Linked DNA regions of Rhodopirellula baltica SH 1. Each later gene encodes a partner of the first gene's protein in a complex. Links are inferred from orthologs where the notes say so. Each region holds a gene or a part of one and is shown on either strand. Other genes may lie near its edges.

What was found.
Region 2: the proteins of smc (region 1) and RB_RS20250 are in contact, whole or in part, in a crystal structure (PDB 3ZGX), measured with the Bacillus subtilis proteins. The link is inferred for Rhodopirellula baltica SH 1 from one-to-one orthologs.

The regions. Positions count from the first base shown.
Region 1 is NC_005027.1:3,181,755-3,186,160, reverse strand. The notes cover bases 223-4,309. They hold smc (chromosome segregation protein SMC), read left to right. Parts: upstream 223-530; coding sequence 531-4,109; downstream 4,110-4,309. Other genes in these bases: corA (magnesium/cobalt transporter CorA), read left to right, coding at 4,129-4,309; RB_RS12330 (DUF456 domain-containing protein), read left to right, coding at 223-395. Outside these bases: more of RB_RS12330, read left to right, coding at 1-222; more of corA, read left to right, coding at 4,310-4,406. UniProt on the Bacillus subtilis protein: Required for chromosome condensation and partitioning.
Region 2 is NC_005027.1:5,315,765-5,318,947, reverse strand. What follows is about bases 139-3,002. They hold RB_RS20250 (segregation and condensation protein A), read right to left. Parts: upstream 2,041-3,002; coding sequence 1,237-2,040; downstream 139-1,236. Other genes in these bases: ilvC (ketol-acid reductoisomerase), read left to right, coding at 2,965-3,002; ilvN (acetolactate synthase small subunit), read left to right, coding at 2,364-2,903; RB_RS20255 (MBL fold metallo-hydrolase), read right to left, coding at 398-1,237; hemW (radical SAM family heme chaperone HemW), read right to left, coding at 139-396. Outside these bases: more of hemW, read right to left, coding at 1-138; more of ilvC, read left to right, coding at 3,003-3,183. UniProt on the Bacillus subtilis protein: Participates in chromosomal partition during cell division. May act via the formation of a condensin-like complex containing Smc and ScpB that pull DNA away from mid-cell into both cell halves.

The DNA.
Region 1 (4,406 bases):
GGCAGCTCGGCCTGGTTTCGTTGGCGATCGCGTTTGTTCTGGGTTTGGTCGGCGAATTGGTGGAGTTTTTGGCGGGTGCGATGGGGGCCAGCCGAGCCGGCGCCAGTTGCCGAGCCACGTTGATGGCGATCGTGGGTTCAATCATTGGGGCCATCATCGGAGGGATCGTGGGCCTGCCGATTCCCGTCGTTGGCCCGGTTTTGGCGGCGATTTTGTTCGGAGGATTGGGGGCAACGGCGGGAGCCATGTTCGCGGAATGGAATGACGGAAAGAATTGGCGAGACAGTTGGCGGATCGGCCAAGCCGCGTTTTGGGGCCGAACGACCGGAACGGTCGGGAAAATGGTCGCAGGGCTGTTGGTTTTGGTTGTCTGCGCGTTTGGGGTGCTTTTTTGATCAGCAGGATTGTGGGCCGTTTCACGTGATCGAACTAGGATTTTGCCAGCATTTTGGCTAGTCTTGATCCATCGAAACCACGTTTCACCCGTCCGTCGTCTACTTCTTCTTTCGCTCCCGGCAACACAATCATTCATGCTCAAAGCACTCGAGCTGGCCGGTTTCAAGAGCTTCGCTGATCGAACGCGATTTGATTTTCCCGACGGCATCACGGTCGTCGTGGGACCGAACGGTTCTGGAAAGTCGAACATTGTCGATGCGATGAAATGGGTCTTGGGCAGTCAAAGTGCCAAGAGTCTGCGCGGAAAGGATATGTCGGATGTGATCTTCAAAGGATCACAAACTCGCGGACCCGCCGGCGCCGCCGAAGCGACGATCATCTTCGACAACACCGGCGGTCAGATGCCGGTCGACGCACCCGAGGTCCATGTGACTCGGCGAGTCTATCGCAGTGGCGAAGGCGAATACCTGATCAACCAACAAGCCGTCCGGCTGAAGGACGTCAAAGCTCTGATTCGCGGAACTGGTATCGGAATCGATGCCTACAGTCTGATCGAACAGGGCAAAGTCGATCGGATGCTGCAAGCCAACGCGAAAGATCGGCGGGCCATCTTTGAAGAAGCCGCCGGGATCAGTCGTTTCAAAGCCAAGAAGGTGGAAGCGGAGCGGCGGCTCGAACGAGTGCAGACGAACCTGACCCGGTTGGGCGACATCGTCGACGAAGTGGCGACGCGTCTGAAAACGCTGAAGAGCCAAGCGGGCAAAGCAGAACGCTATCGCCAAGCCAGTGACCGATTGAAGGAGCTTCGAACGGTTGTCGCTTGGAATGATTGGTTGACATTGTCGACTGAACTGAACGAAGCAACCACGCAGTTGGAAGCGGCCCAGCGTCAGCATCGCAAAGCCGATACTCTGCGTGAGTCGTTGGAAGAGCAACGGCAAGCTGCTGAAATGCAACTGCAAACGATTGCCGATGCCGCTCGCGAAGCAGAACAAAGCCGCAGCGAATTGTCGGGGGAAATTGCCCGCATTGGTGGTCGTCGCGAATCGGATCAGACAACGTTGGTCGAGCAACGACGCACATTGATCGGACATTACCGTCGTTTGCGTGCGATGCGAACCGAAGCGGGATCGGCGATCGCTGATTTGCGAAAGACAATTGCGGCGTTGGAAGTTGCCGAAGCGGAGCTGGCCGATGTCCAGCAAAAGAAAGAATCAATCGCCGCCAAACGTGATGTGGAACAAGCGACCGTTCATCGGATCGAATCCGCTCGCGATGATTTGCAACGCGATCACTTGGCAGCGGTGCGCCGCGTCGCCGAGCACGAGGCGAATCGAGGCCGGGTGGCTCAGCAAATGCGGGAAGCCGCGCGGGCTCTCGAGGAGATTGCTCGAAATTCGGTGACCGCCGAAGAAGGGCTGAAGACCGCCCTGCGAGATCATGACGAAGTTGCTCGCAACGTTTCGGAACTCGAGAAACGAATCACCGACGCACAACGCGAAGTCGAAATCGCTGACGCGAAAGTTTGCGAGACGCGGCGAGTCTTGGAACGGCGTCGGGAAGAAATTGGATCGCTGAAAATTCGCCTGCAAGGGATCACCGAACGAGCTCGCGTGCTGGACGAGCTGCAGCAGAAACAGGAAGGCGTCAGCGGCGGCGTTCGCGAAGTGCTGCGGATGAGCAATGCCGAGCTTAAAAAGGATTTGGTCGGGATCGTCGCGGATTGTTTTTCCGTCGATCGACAAGTCGCTCCGTTGATCGATGCGGCTTTGGGTCCACGTAGCCAGTACGTCATTGTTCGTGGTGGTTCGGTGAGCGATGCGATCAGCCGGGGTGATATCAAGATTGGTACCCGAGTCGGGATCATCCGTCTGGATGAACTTCCCAACCGGCGTCCCGGTGACAAGATTCGTTTGGATGGGTTGGCCGGCGTGATCGGTCGCGCCGACAAGATGATCGATTGCGAAGTCGAACTGGAACCATTGGTTCGCCATCTTCTCGGCAACACTTGGTTGGTCGACACGTTAGCCACGGCAATTGGATTGCGAAAACTGTCATCGGCGGGGTTACGCTTCGTGACCGCGTCGGGTGACTTGTTGGACAATGATGGATCCAGTGTCGTGGGGCCTCCCGGTGGCGAAACCGGATTGGTCAGCCGACGCAGTGAATTGGCGGCGGCGAAGTCCGAGATGCAGCACTACAGCTATCAAATTGCCGAAGCGGAAAAAGAAGTCGGTCGTTTGACGGGAGTTGTCGATAGCGAAGCGGCAGAGCTTGGTCGTCACGAGCAGGCGATGCGAAAATGGATCACGGAACACGCGGCCGCAGAAGCCAAGCTGCATCACGTGACCGAGCGATTGTCGGCTCGCCAGGCGACCGTGGACGAACTCAAACGATCGTCGGCTTCTCACACCGAATTGCTCGCAACGGCGAAGCAGCAAGACGGCGAACTGGCCGTTTCGATTCAAAAGGGAAAACAAGAGATCGAAACGCTGGAAGCTCAGCGGACCGAGGTGGATGTGCAACTGACGGCGGCGTCGGAGCAACTTCGCGAAGTGCAATCCGAGGCGATGAGCATTTCGGTCGAGGCCGCACGCAGCGAACAACGTGTCGAGTCGTTGACGATCGCCGCTGATGTCGCCCGTCGCGATCAAAGCCAGCGCGAAGCGGCGAACCAGGAAGTTCGCGATGCGATGACTCGAACGCGCGAGCGGATCACCGAGATCGAAACGCGAATCTTGGAAGCCGACAATCGCTTGGCGGAATTGATGATTGCGATGGAATCAGCCGACGCCAAGTTGCAAGTCTTGGCCGCGGAAGCCAATCAAGAACGCGAAGCCACTCGACGAGTCCAAACCGAATCGCAAGCAGCCATCAAGGCCGTCGCCAAGGCAACCGAAGCTGTCGCGACGATCAGTTCGGCTCGCGATGCCGCAGCGCTGAAACAATCCACGCTGGCGGATCGAATCGCCGAGGATTATCAGATCGATCTGCGGAACGATGAACCGCCCGAAGAACTCGCTGAGATTGAGGATCGATCATCGGTTGATGAAGAGATCAGTCGTCTTCGAGGCCAGGTGCAAAACGTTGGCTCGGTCAACATGGAAGCCTTGGAAGAACTCAACGAGTTGCAGGTTCGCTACGACGAATTGCATGGCCAGTACCAAGATTTGACCGCTGCAAAAGATTCGCTTCAACGCGTGATCGCTCGCATCAACGCCGATTCTCGCCGGTTGTTTTTGGATACGCTCGAAGCCATCCGAATTAACTTCCAAAAGCTGTATCGCAAATCGTTTGGCGGTGGTCATGCTGATTTGATCTTGGAAGAGTCGGACGATCCTTTGGAAGCTGGCGTCGAGATCGTTGCCACACCTCCTGGGAAACCAAGTTTCAGCAATTCGTTGTTGTCCGGTGGCGAAAAAGCGCTGACTGCCGTGGCATTGTTGATGTCAATCTTCCAGTATCGGCCCAGCCCGTTCTGTGTGCTGGACGAAGTGGACGCGCCGTTCGATGAAGCCAATATTGGCCGATTCGTGACCGTGTTGACGGAGTTTTTGGACCAATCCAAGTTCATCGTTGTGACGCACAGTAAAAAAACCATGACTGCGGCGACAACGTTGTACGGTGTCACGATGCAAGAGTCCGGGGTCAGCAAACAAGTCTCGATTCGGTTCGAAGATGTCAGCGAAGACGGACAAATCAACGCCGCGTAAACGCGATTTCTTTCTCGCGATGGGGGCGATGTCGGGGAAGTTGCCAATGCGTCTTCGTGTGCACCGGCCGCGGTGGGCTCGTTCACGATCCAAGATTGGAAACGTTCCCGGGGATCTGTCGAGCGATGTTTCGACGAAAAAGAAAGACACCGTTCCCAGCCACATTCGTGTCATCCAGTACGACGGACGAACGCACACCAACGAAGTCGTCGAATCGATCGATAACGAGGACTCGGACAATCCAGACATCGTGACCTGGATCGATTTGCATGGCATCCGTGACATGGAGGCACTGCG
Region 2 (3,183 bases), 2.1 Mb from region 1 along the record:
CGATTGAACGCCGAGGCTGATTCGATTGACTCCGATGGCTTGCAAAGCATCCAGGCACTCAGGCGAGATGTCTTCGGGGTTGGCTTCCGCGGTGATCTCAGCGTCATCGGCGATCGGGAATGCATTCGAGATCGCTCGATGCAGTCGCTGCAGACGTGTGGCTGACAAACGCGTTGGTGTGCCGCCGCCTAAGAAGATCGTTCGCAGCGGCAATTCATGCGAGGAGTTGTCGATGCCTTTGAGTTCACGCTCGACGGCATCGAGGTACTGATCCTGCAACTCATCGCGGCCCGCGATCACGCTGAAGTTGCAATAGCCACATCGATGACGACAGAACGGAACGTGCACATACAGCGACTGTGGTTGGGGCCAGCCGCCGGGAGGGATGCACGTCATGTTAGATCCAGAGTTTCAGCCGGTCGTCCAGCATGCCGGGCAATGCCTTTTTGACAAAGCGTCGGATTTGGACGTCGGTGTAACGCGTGCTGGCGTGAGACCCGATGATCAGTTCGTTTTTAAAGTTGTCCGCTCGTTCGCGATAGTCATCCACGTGCATGTGACCATGTTTGTGGATTTTCGATCGACGATGTTCGGGCGCAGCAAACGTGAGTTCGCTGATCAAAATTTTGGACTCATAGAACTCGGGGTTGTTATCCAATCCCTTGGGTGACGTGTCGCCGGTGTAAGCGAACACCGGCACACGTTGCTCGGTGGTGATCTCGGTGCCTGCCATTTTAAGATCGCGAATTTTTTCGCCGGGCAGGTCCAGGTACTCGGGTTTGAGTTTGTGACGACGTTGATAGACGATGAACCCGAGTGCATCGATCGTGTGATGCACGTTCATTGACTTCACAACGTACTCGCGACCGATTTTGGTTTCGTCGCCATCGAGCAATCCGACCAGTTCGCATGGCATCGCACCGCGATCAAGGCTGCGGAAGGTTTGCAACATCTTCCAGGCCATGTCGACCGCTGAATCGGGCAGGTAAATGACGGGCGGGTCCATCTTCATCATTCGTCGCCGAGACACGTACGCGGGGAGGGCCGCGATGTGATCCAGGTGCGCATGCGAGATGAACATGGTCGGCGTGCCCATGAAGTCCCAGGGTTGGACCCCGACATCAAACAGGAGTTTGAGTTCGTTGACACGCCAGCAAGTTTGCACGGCGGCACGCGAATAGCCCTCGATCGTCAGTCCATCATGGACATGCGAGAGAATTGGAATGTTGTCGACCATCAACGCATCCGGATCGGCATGTTGCTGTTGTCGATCGAGTCGGTGCCGTAGTTGTCGACTTCGTTGACGTTCAAATTGTCTGAATAGCGTTCGGTCCGCACGACTTCGATTTCACCTTGGTCGTTTTGGTCGACTGCGGCACCGTGGTGCCGAGTCAGTTCCAACATGGCCAGGAACCAACCGATGTAGGCCGATTTGTGTTGCCCGGCGGGCACCAAATCGACCAGCGGAACGCGGGGGTGGGCCGCCAATTCTTTGTGGATCTTTTGCATGTAGACGTGAATGGGGGTGTCGTCGTAAATGACCTCGGTGGCTGGCGGCCCGGCGGATTCACGCATGATCCGTCCGAAAGCACTGACCAAGTCCCAAATTTCCAGTTCGACGATGGGTTGATCGGCGGGGTCGTTGCGGCGGGTCGGGAGGTCGTCGGCGACGCGTTCAAATCGGGTTTGCCAACGAGCGGACATTTCGTCCAGGACCGCTGCCGCGTCGCGAATTTCTTTGTATTGCAGCAGGCGTTCGACCAACGCTTCGTGCGTGTCCTCGACCGTTTCTTCTTCGGTTTCATCCTCAATCTTGGGCAAAACAGCCTGGCTTTTCATTTCCACCAAGGTGGCGGCCAGTTCCAGGAAATCACCGACTTCGCCCAGATCAAGTTCCTGGAGCACATCCAAGTGAGCGACGTATTGGTCGACCACTTTGGCCAGCGACATCTCCGTCAGCGACAATTCTTGGCGGCGGACCAAGTACAGCAGCAGATCGATTGGCCCTCGATAGACCGGCAAATCGATGCGAAAGCTCATGCAGTGGGTCGCTCAGGATCGGAAAGGGCTGAAAGTAGGTGAATGAGGGACAAAAACGGGAGGAACAGGTTCGAGAGGCGAGCTGGTTCCGGCGGAATCGGGTGCCGAAGCGGAGCTATCAGCGAACATTCGGCGTCTGGAAGTGCTCTGTCCCGGCAGATCGGGCAGCGAGTTTGCAGCGATTGGCCCGAAGCCCTTGGCAGCGTCAACCTCCAAAATTATCATGCGTCGCTCTTGATCGCGACCCTTCCGTTGTATTTGTCGCGTCTTCGACGCGATTGGCGATCTTTTTTGCTCTCACATGGCGACTCACAGGCATTTTCATGGCCAGTCCCAACCAACGTCATTTGCTCTCGGCGCTCGTTCAAAACGTGCCCGGAGTGCTTGCACACATTTCCGGAATGCTCGCTTCCCGCGGTTACAACATTGATTCGTTGGCTGTCGGTGAAACGGAAGATCCAACGCTTTCGCGAATGACGTTTGTCGTTGTCGGCGACGACCAAGTCCTCGACCAAGTCCGCAAACAACTCGAGAAAATCGTCACGGTCGTGCGTGTGCTGGATATCAGCTCCAACGATTACGTCGAACGCGATCTCCTGCTGGTCAAAGTCACCGCTCCCGCTGGTGGCGTCCGCAGCGAAATTCGCGAATTGGTCGATATCTTCCGCGGTCAAATCGTCGATGTCGGCGAAGGGGAAGTGATGATCGAAATCAGCGGCCGAGCCAACAAGGTCCAGGCTTTCATCGAACGAATCGATCGCTATGGCATCGTCGAATTGGTCCGCACGGGCCGAATCGCGATGGTTCGCAGTGGTTCGCAAGTCACCTCGAGTGAGCCCGCTGCAGAAACCGTCCAAGCCTAACACCGATTCAGTACCGATCCCTTCCAAATCATCTTTCCCCACACACCCTGAGTGACTTCTCATGGCAGCCACCATTTACTACGAAAACGATGCCGACCTATCTCACCTGAAAGGCAAGAAGGTCGCGATCTTGGGTTACGGTTCGCAAGGACACGCCCAAGCTCAAAACCTGCGTGACAGCGGTTGCGAGGTCATCATCGGCCAGCGTCCCGGCAGTGCGAACTACGACTTGGCCGTCTCGCATGGGTTCGAGCCCATGTCGATCGCAGAAGCCACCAAG